Regions from separate parts of the Bacillus sp. VA15 genome, predicted to be linked through region 4. Evidence: riboswitches for the same ligand, from Rfam matches in the RefSeq annotation. Region 4 holds a riboswitch; each other region holds the start of a gene.

Region 1 (3,572 bases), 210 kb from region 4:
TCGTAATGCTCTTTCAGCATCATCGCCATCTCATTAAATGTCAGCCCCATCTGATATAACTCGTCGTGCGACTGTCCTTCCAAGGAAATCGTTTTGAATGCTTTCTCCCGCTGTATGTCTTTCATCGTCATCATTAATCGTCTGATCGGATTGATGATATGGCGGGCCAGCAAGCTGCCGGCAAAAAAAGAAGCGATACAAACAGCAGCACTTGCAGCGATTAAAATGATTTTCAGCAGAAACAGACTCTCTTCTGTGTTCTCCAGCCTTTCAACCAGCTGAAGAGATACCACTTGCCCATCGGTCCAAATAACCGGAACAGCAGCTTCAGCAAACAGTTTGCCGTCATGTTTCCTTACATCTGCCGTTTCCCCGCTGTGAAAAGAGAGTGGAAAATCTTTATACCCTTTTTCTTTTGTCATGGTCATGACGGCTTTTTGGTCACCATTCACTACACGAACCATGCCGTTTGCTGGAAGATAGGCCTGCAGCATGTCCTGCAAAGCCACTCCTTCTGTTTCAGCAGCATGCAGCGCTTCGGCAATGTTATCCGTCTCATCTGCAAGCCGGGCTGCATCCTTTGAGGTCAGCGCGGACGAAAAAATGAGATAGACTGCGGTATGGACCAAAATTAATAAAATCAACAGCGATATTGATGTGTACAGATGAATCTTGGTCTTCAGCTTCATCGTTTACCCCTTAATGGCATAGCCGACCCCGCGAACGGTATGTATCAGCTGTTTTTCGTAAGGATAGTCCAGTTTTTTTCTAATGTATCTGATGTAGACGTCCACGACATTTGTATCACCGATATAATCAAATCCCCATACCGAGTTTAGAATCTGCTCCCGTGTCAGCACTTGCTGCGGATGCTTCAGCATATAGACGAGCAAATCAAATTCCCGGGGCGTTAATTCCACCTCTTTGTCTCCGCGTCTCACTTCACGGGTTTTTTCGTTCACCCGCAAGTCGTCATATGTAAGAAAGGTGCCAATATCTTCTGTTTTTGTTCCATTTTGGCGCAGCGCCGCCCTGATTCTCGCAAGCAATTCCTCGATTTCAAACGGCTTGGTGACATAATCATTCGCACCGATGTCCAGCCCTGTTACCTTATCAGGGATACTGTCGCGTGCCGTTAATAAAATGACCGGTGTCTGCTGATCCGTTTTTCTCAAGCGGCGCAGCACTTCCAGGCCGCTAAGTCCCGGAAGCATGACATCAAGAAGCACTAAGGAATACCCGCCTTCCGCGGCCGCATTCAGTCCTTCTGTGCCATCGTGTTTAATAGTGACGCTATATCCTTCATATTCCAATTCAAGCTGGAGCACCCTGGCAATTTTCTCTTCATCTTCCACAATTAATATGTGCCCTTTTTCCAAATTTGATCATCCTCTCCTGTCCCTATATGAAAAAAATGATTTCATTGTTTACAAAATGAGTCTTATCATCTATTATGATGTCAAAATAAAAAATTGTATACGGAAAGCACTAGGGGTGCTGTTTTGGCTGAGATAAAGCGCGCAAACACGCGCTTTGATCCCTTATGACCCGATCTGGATAATACCAGCGTGGGGAAGTGCAGGTTGACCGAATGGTGTATTTTTTTGTGCGCTTAATCGATCTATGACTGCATATTCCCTTAGGATATGCAGTTTTTTATTTTACAAAAAAAACAGGAGGTCGGAGAAATGGATCATATTTGTGGTACAAGCAGAATTGCCGGGTTTCGGTTCTCTTTATACCCGATGACGGATGATTTTATCGGTGTGATCAAGTCTGCGCTAAAAAAAACAGACACATCTAAAGTTTGGACGAAAACCGACCATATCAGCACAGTTCTGCGCGGATCGATTGATCATGTATTCGACGCTGCCAAAGCCATTTATCTTTATGCGGCGAACAGCGAAAAACACATCGTCATGAACGGCATGTTTTCCATCGGATGCCCGGGCGATACACAGGGAGATACATATCTTTCCGCGAACGATAAGCGTGTCAATGAAGATGCTGTCCGAAGCCTAAACGCGGAAGCGCCGTGCCAATTTGCGCTTTATCCGATGAATGAGCCGGATTATATGGGCTTGATCATGGAAGCTGTCGATATTGCGAAAGCAGAAGGCACCTTCGCACAAGGTGTCCATTATGCGAGCGAGCTTGACGGAGATGCGCATGACGTGTTCAGAACACTGGAGGCCGTTTTCCGCATGGCTGAACAGCAAACAAACCACGTAACCATGACTGTGAATCTCTCGGCTAACAGTCCATCAAGAAAAAACAGAAAGCAGGGATAAAATGAAAAGCTGGAAAGTAAAAGAAATTGTCATCATGTCCGTTATCAGTATCGTTTTTGCCGTTGTTTATTTATTATTCACGCATTTCGGAAACGTACTTGCAGGTATGTTCGGGCCAATCGCCTATGAACCGATTTACGGCATTTGGTTTATCGTTTCTGTCATCGCCGCGTACATTATTCGAAAACCGGGTGCGGCGCTAGTTTCTGAAATCATTGCCGCTCTCGTAGAATGCTTGCTGGGAAATCCGTCTGGCCCGATGGTCATCGTCATCGGCATTGTACAAGGTCTCGGGGCTGAGGCTGTATTTCTCGCGACACGCTGGAAAGTATACTCTCTGCCTGTACTTCTGCTGGCAGGAATGGGATCTTCAGTAGCCAGCTTTATCTACGATCTCTTTGTTTCTGGCTATGCAGCCTATTCACCAGGTTATCTTCTTATTATGCTTGTCATCCGTCTGATTTCCGGCGCGTTGCTTGCGGGGCTGCTCGGAAAAGCGATCAGTGACTCTCTCGCTTATACGGGTGTGTTAAACGGAATGGCACTCGGAAAGGAACTGAAAAAGAAACGGAAGCAGGCATCAGAACATGCAAGCCTTTGATGACCTCCTGACGGTTGACCAGCTCAGCTTCTCTTATGAAGAAGACGAGAAACCGGTATTTCAAAACATTTCGTTTGAGCTTCAAAAAGGAGAATGCGCTTTATTGTTAGGGCCGAGCGGGTGCGGAAAAAGCTCGCTCGCCCTTTGTTTAAACGGTCTTTACCCGGAGGCTTGCGACGGCATACAGTCCGGACATGTATTTTTATTTCAAAAGCCGGTCACTGGTGCTGAAACCTCCGAAACAATTGCTCAGCATGCCGGGGTCGTCTTTCAGGACCCGGATCAGCAGTTTTGCATGCTGACGGTGGAGGACGAAATCGCTTTCGGGCTAGAAAATCTGCAGGTTCCGAAAGAAGAGATGGCGGAGAAGATTGATGCCGTATTAGAAAAATTACGCATTACCCATTTAAAAGAAAAAACAATATCTGCACTGTCAGGAGGACAAAAACAAAAAGTGGCTCTCGCCTGTATTTTGGCGATGGAGCCTGAGCTTATTATGTTAGATGAGCCAACTTCTTTATTAGATCCTTATTCAGCTCGGGAATTCGTTCACATGATGAAAGATCTTCAGCAAGAAAAAGGCTTCAGCCTCCTCGTCATTGAGCACCAGCTTGAAGAATGGACGCCTTGGATTGAGAGAACGATTGTACTGGACAAATCAGGGAAAAAAGCGCTCGATG
Region 2 (3,572 bases), 370 kb from region 4:
GTTGTTGTTGCTGAAATCATTATGGGATTGATCATAGGAAAAAGCGGCCTTAATTTAGTTGTGGAGGGTGACACATGGCTCCAGACGCTTTCTATGCTCGGATTTATCTTTTTAATGTTTTTAAGCGGGCTTGAAATTGATTTTTCATCGTTTGAGAAAGGAAAGAAAAAGCAGCTTATGCCGAACGGCAAAGAAGCGCCTAATACGTTTGCTGCGGCATCTATTATCTTTGGCGGTATTTTTATTTTATCATTGCTGCTGTCTTATGGGTTCGTCTTGGCAGGATTTATCGAAAATGCATTCTTAATGACGCTTATTATTTCAACGATTTCATTAGGCGTTGTCGTTCCAACGTTAAAAGAAGAACGAATCATGAATTCAAATATCGGGCAGATTATTTTGCTCGTTGCTGTTATTGCTGATTTGGCTACGATGATTCTTCTTGCTGTTTTTTCCTCTTTATACGGAGAGGACAGCGGAAACATGTGGCTTCTGATGATCCTGTTTGCAGCCGGAGTGGTGCTTTACTTTTTCGGCCGGGTCTTCAAACATCGCTCTTTTGTTCAATCCATGTCAAAAGGGACGATCCAGATCGGAACGCGCGCGATTTTTACGTTAATTATCGTACTCGTTGCCCTGTCTGAATCACTTGGGGCAGAAAATATTCTCGGCGCTTTCTTAGCAGGGGTTCTCGTTTCCCTTCTTTCACCAAACAAAGAACTTGTTCAGCAGCTGGATTCATTCGGCTACGGGTTCTTAATTCCGATTTTCTTTGTGATGGTCGGTGTGAAGCTGGATATATGGACCCTTTTCCAAGATCCGAAAATATTAATCATGATTCCACTTCTGCTTTTGGCGCTGTTAGTCAGCAAAATCATTCCTGTCCTGTACTTGAAGAAGTGGTATGATAACCGAACCGTTTTGGCATCTGGTTTCCTGCTGACATCAACGCTTTCGCTCGTGATTGCCGCTGCGACAATCGGCCAGCAGCTTCACGTGATCAGCGCAAATATGTCAGGAGCGCTGACGTTAGTAGCCGTCATTGCCAGTATTTTTTCGCCGGTCTTCTTTAAAAAATTGTACAAACGGGAGGAGCAGCCGGAGGAGAAAAAGACGATTACGTTTATCGGTGCAAACCAAATGACATTGCCTGTTACTCTTGAGCTGCCGGAGGAAGAGTATGATGTGCGTGTTGTACACGTATACCAAGAGAATGCGGAGGAAAAGCTGTCAGAATCAGTATTTACTGTCGAAACGATTTCTGACTATGAACACGAGACGCTTGAGTCACTCGGCATTTTTGATACGGATATCCTCGTTGTTGCGACAGGGAATGAAGACATGAATGCGGACATTGCATTACTTGCAAAAGAAAAAGGCACAGAAAGAATCATTGCCAGCGTAGGATCACCGGAGAATGAAGCAGCTCTGAAGGAGCAGGGAATCAGCATCTTTTCTATTTTGTTGTCAACAAAAACACTGCTTCGCGCTCTGATAGAAGCGCCTGGAGTCATGAGGCTTCTCACGAACCAGGAGTCTTCGCTGTATCAAATTAATATGGAAAACAGCACTTACGACGGTGTGATTTTGCGGGAATTCCCTTTAACAGGCGACGTCATCTTTGTCAGGATTTTCAGAGGTGTGGATAGCATCGTTCCACATGGGGACACAAGGCTGAAACTGGGAGACCGCTTAATTGTTACCGGATCTCGCGGGTACGTAACGGAGCTTAAGAAAACATTAGAAGGATAAACCTTGACCAAATAGGGATTCGTGTTAATATAGAGGTGCAGAACAATTCAATATGTATTCGTATAACCACTAGGGGTGTCCTTCATAAGGGCTGAGATAAAAGTGTGACTTTTAGACCCTCATAACTTGAACAGGTTCAGACCTGCGTAGGGAAGTGGAGCGGTATTTGTGTTATTTTACTATGCCAATTCCAAACCACTTTTCCTTGCGGGAAAGTGGTTTTTTTATTTATCAGACAGGGGGAATGACGTGTGAAGTTTTCAGAAGAATGCCGCAGTGCAGCCGCAGAATGGTGGGAGGGGAGTTTTGTCCATCCGTTCGTTCAGGGAATCGGTGATGGAACGCTTCCGATTGACCGTTTTAAATACTACGTGCTTCAGGATTCTTATTATTTAACGCATTTTGCGAAGGTGCAATCGTTTGGCGCCGCTTATGCGAAGGACCTTTATACAACGGGACGGATGGCAAGCCACGCCCAAGGTACATATGAGGCGGAAATGGCGCTTCATCGCGAGTTTGCGGAGCTGTTGGAAATCAGTGAGGAAGAGCGTAAGGCGTTTAAGCCGTCTCCTACGGCATACTCTTATACATCCCATATGTACCGTTCGGTTTTGAGCGGGAATTTTGCTGAGATCTTAGCTGCCCTGCTGCCATGCTACTGGCTTTATTACGAGGTAGGTGAGAAATTGCTGCATTGTGATCCGGGGCATCCGATTTATCAGAAGTGGATCGGCACATACGGCGGTGACTGGTTCAGACAGCAGGTCGAAGAGCAAATCAATCGGTTTGATGAGCTGGCGGAAAACAGCACGGATGAAGTGCGCGCCAAGATGAAAGAGAATTTTGTTATTTCCAGCTTCTATGAATATCAATTTTGGGGAATGGCCTATCGAAAAGAAGGCTGGTCCGACCGCGGCATAAAAGAGGTGGAGGAATTTGGAGCTTCACGCCATAACTGATGACTGCAAGCCGGTTGAAGAGTTAGCGAGAGCCATCATAGCTATTCGGAATGAAGTTGATTTTATACACATTCGGGAACGGTCAAAATCGGCGGCCGACATTTTGAAACTGCTCGGGCTTATTTCCGAAGGCGGTGTTGATAAGCGAAAACTGGTCATGAATGGGCGAGTGGATATTGCGCTTTTTTCTACGATTCATCGCGTGCAGCTGCCGAGCAGCAGCTTTTCGCCGAAGCAGGTCAGAGCCAGATTTCCTCACCTTCATATCGGTCGGTCGGTGCATTCGCTTGAGGAAGCGGTTCAAGCAGAAAAGGAAGACGCTGACTACGTGTTGTTCGGCCATGTGTTTGAAACGGATTGTAAAAAGGGTCTTGAAGGCAGAGGTGTGTCATTGCTGTCAGATATCAAACAGCGGATATCCGTCCCGGTTATTGCGATCGGCGGAATGACGCCGGACAGATTAAGAGACGTAAAACGAGCAGGAGCAGACGGTATTGCAGTCATGTCGGGAATTTTTTCTTCCGCTGACCCTTTGGAAGCTGCCAGACGATATTCCCGCAAGCTAAAGGAGATGCGCTATGAAAAGGCATTATGATGCAGTTGTCATTGGAGGCGGAATTATCGGTTCCGCGATTGCTTATCATTTAGCAAAGGAAAACAAAAACATCGCATTGTTTGAAAGTGGAACAATGGGCGGCAGAACAACAAGTGCTGCTGCCGGAATGCTGGGCGCCCATGCCGAGTGCGAGGAACGTGACGCGTTTTTTGACTTTGCCATGCACAGCCAGCGTCTGTACAAAGGTCTTGGAGAAGAGCTTTACACATTATCCGGTATTGATATCAGACAGCATAACGGCGGTA
Region 3 (3,572 bases), on a different contig from region 4:
GGTGACCTCTATCGTTTAATGAGCGAAGATGAGCGTGCCCGCCTTGTTGAAAATATCGTAAACGCCATGAAGCCGGTAGAAAAAGAAGAAATCAAACTTCGCCAAATCGAGCATTTCTACAAAGCGGATCCAGAATACGGAAAACGCGTGGCAGAAGGCCTTGGATTGCCGATTAAAAAAGATGCTTAATAGAAATGTAAAAACCCGCTGTAATTAGCGGGTTTTTTTATATTTAGTTACGCACTGCCGTATGCTTCTTATCAATCTTCATATAAATTTCCTCCATAAGCTCCGCGCTGTTCATAATCTCTCGTTTATTTTTTTCAATCAGAAGATCAAGCGGCAAAATCTGATTCCCATATGTTTTTCGCTTCCTAAATCGTTTTCTCCCCTTCTCTTTTTTGATTCCCATCAATGATCCCTCCTTTTTCATACAAAAAAGGCCCTTATCTAAAAGATAAGAGCCTTCGGTGTCCCGATCAGCAAATACTGGAAATATTTATTAGCTATATTAAAACGTATTCCATTTCGCCTGTCAATCTATTATTTATACAGCTTGCTGCCTTGATTCACAAATTCTTCAGCTTTTTCTTTCATTCCCTCTTGAATGGCATCCCATTCACTAAGCTTTTTATTCTTCGCATAATCCCGAATATCCTGAGAAATTCTCATGCTGCAAAACTTCGGCCCGCACATTGAACAAAAGTGAGCGGTTTTTGCTCCTTCTGCCGGCAGTGTTTCATCATGATATTCAAGCGCTCTTTCCGGATCAAGAGATAAATTAAACTGGTCTCGCCAACGGAATTCAAAGCGGGCTTTCGATAACGCATCATCCCGTATTTGCGCTCCGGGATGCCCTTTTGCAAGATCTGCTGCGTGCGCAGCAATTTTATATGTAATGACCCCTTCACGAACATCATCACGGTTTGGCAGCCCCAAATGCTCCTTCGGCGTTACATAACAAAGCATTGCTGTCCCATACCAGCCGATCATCGCCGCTCCGATCGCTGAAGTAATATGGTCATAGCCCGGCGCAATATCTGTCGTCAGCGGCCCCAATGTGTAAAAAGGCGCTTCTTTGCAAATGTCCATTTGTTTATCGACGTTCTCTTTGATTTTATGCATCGGCACATGCCCCGGTCCCTCAATCATCACCTGAACATCATGCTTCCAGGCAATTTGCGTCAGTTCTCCGAGGGTCTCTAATTCAGCAAATTGCGCTTCGTCATTGGCATCAGCGATTGATCCGGGGCGAAGCCCGTCCCCAAGAGAAAAAGCAATATCATACGTTTTCATGATTTCACAGATTTCTTCAAAATGAGTATACAAAAAGCTTTCCTGATGATGGGCCAGACACCACTGTGCCATAATCGCTCCCCCGCGTGACACGATTCCTGTTGTCCGTTTGGCGGTTAGCGGGACATACCGCAGCAAAACACCCGCGTGAATCGTAAAATAATCCACTCCCTGCTCTGCCTGCTCGATCAGCGTATCACGGTAAATCTCCCACGTTAAATCCTCCGCTACACCGTTTACTTTTTCAAGCGCCTGATAAATCGGAACAGTTCCCACAGGCACAGGGCAATTGCGAATAATCCATTCACGCGTCGTATGAATATCTTTTCCGGTAGATAGATCCATCATCGTATCCGCTCCCCAGCGGATGGCCCACGTCATTTTTTCCACTTCTTCTTCAATTGATGACGTAACCGCTGAATTCCCGATATTCGCATTAATCTTCACATGGAAATTCCGGCCAATAATCATCGGTTCACTTTCAGGGTGATTAATATTTGAAGGAATGATCGCCCGGCCGCTTGCTACCTCATCTCTGACAAATTCGGGAGATACATGCTCGCGAATGGCGATAAACTCCATCTCAGGTGTAATGATCCCCTTTTTGGCATAATGCATTTGGGTGACATTTTGACCCGCTTTCGCCCGCAGCGGTTTCCGCTTTAGTTCTGGGTAGCTTATGTTTGGGATTGCCTTTTTATAACCGTTATCTTCTGGTTTTATAGTCCGTCCTTCATATTCTTCCACATCGTTACGCTCTGTGATCCATTTTTGGCGGAGCGGCTTTAATCCTTCTTGAATATTAATGGTCACATCAGGGTCCGTATACGGTCCGCTTGTATCATAGACACGCACAGGTGCGTTTTCCTCTTCGCCGAACGATCCTGTCGTCGGACTTAAGGCGATTTCCCTCATCGGCACTTGGATGTCCGAGGAAGAACCCTCCACGTATACTTTCTTACTCCCCGAAAAACTCGACATAATGGAAATGTTGGCTTGCTGCACTGAATCGTTTTGCATCATTGATCCTTCCCCTCTCTCGTTTGAAAGGACAAAATCAAGCCCATAACCAGCACAAAAAACCGGATTCAAGTGAATGAACCCGGTTACAGTCAGAAAGAAACATATTATTGCCCAGCACGACAATAATAAAAACAATTCCTCTACTTCCCCACGCTGGTACGAACCAGATCAGGTCCAAAGGGTTAAGAAGCTTACCTTCTCTCTCAGCCCGAAAACGGGCACCCCCAGTAACTATTGATTTCGGACTCATCTTAACATAAAACCAATCGAAAAAAAAGAGGAATATAGAAAATATTCAGCTAATTCAACCCAAATATTTGGCCCGCAGCGGGATTTCAGAAATCTCATGTTCACCCCTCATCACCCGATATGCCTTTGCACCCGGTCTTGAACTCACAGTCTGAAACAGCTGATCAATTATGAAATGGAGAGCCGCTCCATCGTCCGCCGCATAGCCATCGCACAAGAATTCGTTAGATATCAACTGATGGTATATCGGCCTCCGGTTCTTTTCACCGTCATAATGAGGACAAAAGCTCCCTTGCAAAAAACCTAAACTTTTCATACTTGTCAGCGGTCCTGCCGAATCTGTCACTCCTTCTTCAAACCAGCAGATCGCACCGGCACTTAATCCAGCTAAAATCACCCCGTTCTTCCATGCCTCTCTGAGAATAAGATCCAGCCCCCATTCCTTCCACAGCACAAGCATATTCCGCGTATTTCCCCCGCCAACATAAATCACGTCCTTTTCCATAACAAAAGAAATGAAGTCTGTTGTCGGCGGCTTAAATAAGGATAAATGAGACGGCACACAATCCAGTGTTTGAAAAGCATGATAAAACCGCTGAATATAGTTTTGGGAATCACCGCTCGCCGTCGGCAAAAAACAAATGCGAGGCGACTTCCGTCCCGATTGATTGATGATATATTGATCGAGGGACAAATTTTCCGGTTCCATCGAAAAACCCCCGCCGCCCATCGCAATAATCTGTTTCATCATCCCACTCCCCGAAAAAATTTGTTAATCATTATAGCATTTTGTATAAATCCATGAAACAAGGCTAAATACTTCTCAATAGGAAGATCTAAAAGATAAAACCCACTAACAGGCGGTGAAGGCATTGAACGATTTTTCAACCCCAATCATACCTATAATGATTCTTGATTGCTTAACGACAATACAAATCATCATTAAAAAGTACACTGTCGCAATAACGGAAACTGCAAACCCCAACCTCCGAACAGCGTTGCAT
Region 4 (3,572 bases):
CTATATTTCGCCATGGAATGACCAATTCCTCTTCTTTTCCAAAAAATCCGAGAACTTTCCCATTTCCTCCTAGTATGATCGCCTGAATTTTGCCAGTGGTCACATTGATATCTATATCACCAATGCTCCCCAGCTTTTTTCCGTTTGAGACATTGACGACATCCTTCACCTGAAATTCTGAAATGCTGATCATTCCATCACGTCCTTTTTCCGTCCTTTTTTCAAGTATATGAACGGGCGGGCTGAACCTTGTCAGCAAGAAAAAATTTTCATGGTCACTGTTCTTTTTTACAGCTGCACCAACCGATGATAAAATTGAGCATAATTTTCGTATAATCTACCAGCTGCTCAATCGATACCTCCTCGTTCACGGAGTGTGCATTGTGAAGATCTCCAGGTCCATAAATCACGCTTGGAATGCCGGCATTATACAGCCATCCTCCGTCTGTAACGGATTGAGAAACGTCAATAACCGGACGCTCCCGTTTCACTTTCTGATGAGACGCTGTAAGTGCTGAGACGCCTGGGTGGCCAGGGTCAACTTCCAGTGCCGGAAAAATTTCTCCTCTGTCTTCAATCATAGATGAGCCTCCCCACTTGAAGACAGGGCGGTTTTCCCTAAGCCAAATATCACTGTCACTCAGCCGGTTAATGTAATCTTCTATTTCCGCTGCCACTTGTTCATGGGTTTCATTCGGGTAAAAATGGACTGTGATCCACAGTCGGCACTCGTCAGCTATAAAAGCCGCATGCCTGCCGCCTTCTATGACAGCCGGGTTAATCGTATTTGTGCCTGGTTTAAAACCGGGATAACTTTTCATGATAGACCAGTGGCGCTCCAGTTCCCCGAGCCCCGCAATGATTTTTGCCATTTTTTCAATTGCGCTTGCTCCGAATGTTCCTCCGCCTGCATGAATCATATTCCGCCTCGTCCCATCATGAAACGTTTGACTGCTTTTGATTTCAATCCAGCCTGTAATGACACCGCCTTGACCTTGAATATGCATATCGCTCGTATCCGCGACAACTGCAAAATCAGCATGATAGCCCCTCTTGCAGCATTCAAGCGTGCCGGCTTCTCCGACTTCCTCCCCGATAACCGATTGCAGAATCAAATCACCGGGAAGTTCAATGTCGGCTTCACGAATCAATTTCACAGCAAACAGCACACACGCCATTCCGCCTTTCATATCAGAAGCGCCTCGCCCGATTAAGAGACCGTTTTTTTCAATTGGATGAAACGGATCATGCTCCCACTCCTCATCCTCTTTTACCTCTGCCACATCTACATGGCCATTGATGATCAAGCTATGATAATCTGCTGAATCTGTTCCCTTTAGTAGACCTACAACATTGGGATCTCCTGGGTACACGTCCCATTTATCGATCGAGAATCCCATTTCATTTAAAAACCCAGCAATCCAGGACTGAATGCCGTCGGTATTTCTTGCAGGCGGAGCAGGTGTTTTATAGGACATCAGCGTTTTTGCTAGCTGAATAAGCTCCTCCTTTTGATCTTCCACCTTTGTTAACAGAGAGTCTATTTGTTGATTCAATGTGATCCGCTCCTATTCTTTAAAATCAAAAAAGCCGTTTCAAATGTTATGAAACGGCTTAATAAAAACAAACAGAGTCCTATGTACTCCGTTGTTTCACCGCTTCCCTCCGCTGGCATGATCCAGATCAGGTCAAAAGGGTTAAGACAAAGTCTCTCTCAGCTTCGCAAAGCACCCCTAGGATGAATCGATATGTGTTTGTCAGGCATTCGTTATCGGCTCGGCTCTTGTTAAAAACGGCCGATTCTGATTCCATAATACATGGATTGGCGTATCAAAAAAAGCGGAAAGTATTTGATCAGTAAGCATTTCCTTTACTTCTCCCGATTGAAAGACCTCTCCCTGTTTTAACAAAAGGGCTTTGTCAAAGACCGGCAAAATTTCTTCCGCATGATGAGTCACGTAAAGGATCGATGGCGCATTTTCTTTATTTGCAATGTATGTAATCGTGTCTAACAGCTTTTCCCGGGCAATAAAATCCAGTCCTGTGACCGGTTCGTCCAGTATCAGCAGCTCCGGATCAGCCATTAGCGCTCTTGCAATCAAGGCTCTTTGTTTTTCTCCTTGAGAAAGGGTTTCATAGCGGCGGTCGGCATATTCAATTGCTCCCAAGTCCTCTAACAAACCAATCGCTTTTTCCCTGATTTCTGCACTTGGTGTTTCATATAATCCAATCGAAGCGTAAGCTCCGCTCAAAGCAATTTCAAATGCCGAATCTGCCGGATAAAATTTTTGCTGAAGAGCCGCTGAGACGAGGCCAATTTTCCGTCTAAGTTTCTCCCCAAGCTCCGTTTTACCAAATTCATGGCCAAGCACCTGCATCTCGCCCGATGTTGGAAAATAATAAGAGCAAAGCATATTTAACAGCGCTGTCTTTCCAGCGCCATTCAGTCCGTAAAGCACCCAATTTTCCTTTTCTTCCACCTTCCAATGAATATCTCTCAGTATCCATTTTCCATTCCGTTTTAGTGAGACATTGTCAAGCTGCAAAATCATCGTGGTCCTCCTCTTTACTGCCTTTATAATTATTTAAATTTTCATAAAACTTTGTACGAACTAGGATACCTTATTTTTTCCAAAACGTAAACCGCCCGCAATCAATAGAAAAGCCTTTAAAACAAAATCGTTTTAAAGGCTTTTCTTTCATTATTGATGAATATTCTTATTCATTTGTTTGATAGCCGCTTTTTCAAGTCTGGACACCTGCGCTTGGGAAATCCCGATTTCCTCGGCTACTTCCATTTGAGTTTTCCCTTGGAAGAATCGCTTTCTCAAAATCATTTTTTCCCTATCATTCAGCCTTCTCATGCCCTCTTTTAAAGCCAGCTCTTCAATCCATTGTGAATCTTTATTGCGTTCATCACTGATTTGATCCATCACATAAATCGGGTCTCCGCCGTCGTTATAGATCGGTTCAAATAGAGAAACCGGATCCTGGATGGCATCAAGCGCAAATACGATTTCCTCATGCGGTACTTCAAGAACTTTTGCGATGTCTTCTGCAGTCGGCTCCTTGCTTGTCTCACTGATTAACCGCTCTCTTACCTGAAGTGCCTTATAAGCGATATCCCGGAGTGATCTTGAGACACGGATCGGGTTATTATCGCGTAAATACCTGCGGATCTCTCCGATAATCATAGGTACAGCGTATGTTGAAAACTTAACATTGTGGCTTAGGTCAAAATTATCAATGGATTTCATTAGTCCGATGCAGCCGACCTGAAATAAGTCATCAACATACTCTCCTCTGTTATTAAATCTTTGAATGACACTTAAGACAAGACGCAAGTTCCCGTTTACAAGCTTTTCTCTTGCTGAATCATCGCCTTCATCCTGCAGCTGCCTAAACAGCTTTCTCATCTCTTCATTCTTGAGTACTGGTAATTTGGAGGTATCCACCCCGCAGATTTCGACTTTATTTCTCGACACTTTTTTCCCTCCCTACAGGAGCTGCTGTACAACGTTAAGTATCTCCTTGGGTGGGAAAAATATGCACTGCGTTCAGACCGAAAAATA

What was found. A riboswitch is a leader RNA that binds a small molecule or an ion and turns the genes downstream of it on or off. The one in region 4 is predicted to bind thiamine pyrophosphate.
Region 1: another riboswitch for thiamine pyrophosphate. It lies ahead of AC0DBE_RS08050 (YkoF family thiamine-binding protein); the one in region 4 lies ahead of AC0DBE_RS06955 (acetylornithine deacetylase).
Region 2: another riboswitch for thiamine pyrophosphate. It lies ahead of tenA (thiaminase II); the one in region 4 lies ahead of AC0DBE_RS06955 (acetylornithine deacetylase).
Region 3: another riboswitch for thiamine pyrophosphate. It lies ahead of thiC (phosphomethylpyrimidine synthase ThiC); the one in region 4 lies ahead of AC0DBE_RS06955 (acetylornithine deacetylase).

The regions. Positions count from the first base shown of each region.
Region 1 is NZ_JBVQPQ010000002.1:615,874-619,445, forward strand. Features, by position in the region: gene ykoH (two-component system sensor histidine kinase YkoH) at 1-689, opposite strand, end outside; gene ykoG (two-component system response regulator YkoG) at 693-1,379, opposite strand; TPP riboswitch at 1,481-1,592, shown strand; gene AC0DBE_RS08050 (YkoF family thiamine-binding protein) at 1,689-2,291, shown strand; gene AC0DBE_RS08055 (ECF transporter S component) at 2,293-2,892, shown strand; gene AC0DBE_RS08060 (ABC transporter ATP-binding protein) at 2,879-3,572, shown strand, end outside.
Region 2 is NZ_JBVQPQ010000002.1:777,028-780,599, reverse strand. Features, by position in the region: gene AC0DBE_RS09005 (monovalent cation:proton antiporter family protein) at 1-1,752, shown strand, start outside; TPP riboswitch at 1,814-1,922, shown strand; gene tenA (thiaminase II) at 2,004-2,711, shown strand; gene tenI (thiazole tautomerase TenI) at 2,689-3,306, shown strand; gene thiO (glycine oxidase ThiO) at 3,290-3,572, shown strand, end outside.
Region 3 is NZ_JBVQPQ010000009.1:85,891-89,462, forward strand. Features, by position in the region: gene katA (catalase KatA) at 1-189, shown strand, start outside; partial or broken gene AC0DBE_RS19550 (FbpB family small basic protein) at 214-412, opposite strand; gene thiC (phosphomethylpyrimidine synthase ThiC) at 544-2,316, opposite strand; TPP riboswitch at 2,448-2,555, opposite strand; gene AC0DBE_RS19560 (Type 1 glutamine amidotransferase-like domain-containing protein) at 2,624-3,316, opposite strand; gene AC0DBE_RS19565 (spore coat protein) at 3,432-3,572, shown strand, end outside.
Region 4 is NZ_JBVQPQ010000002.1:404,927-408,498, forward strand. Features, by position in the region: gene AC0DBE_RS06950 (YlmC/YmxH family sporulation protein) at 1-193, opposite strand, end outside; gene AC0DBE_RS06955 (acetylornithine deacetylase) at 276-1,556, opposite strand; TPP riboswitch at 1,644-1,745, opposite strand; gene AC0DBE_RS06960 (ABC transporter ATP-binding protein) at 1,758-2,552, opposite strand; gene sigG (RNA polymerase sporulation sigma factor SigG) at 2,703-3,485, opposite strand.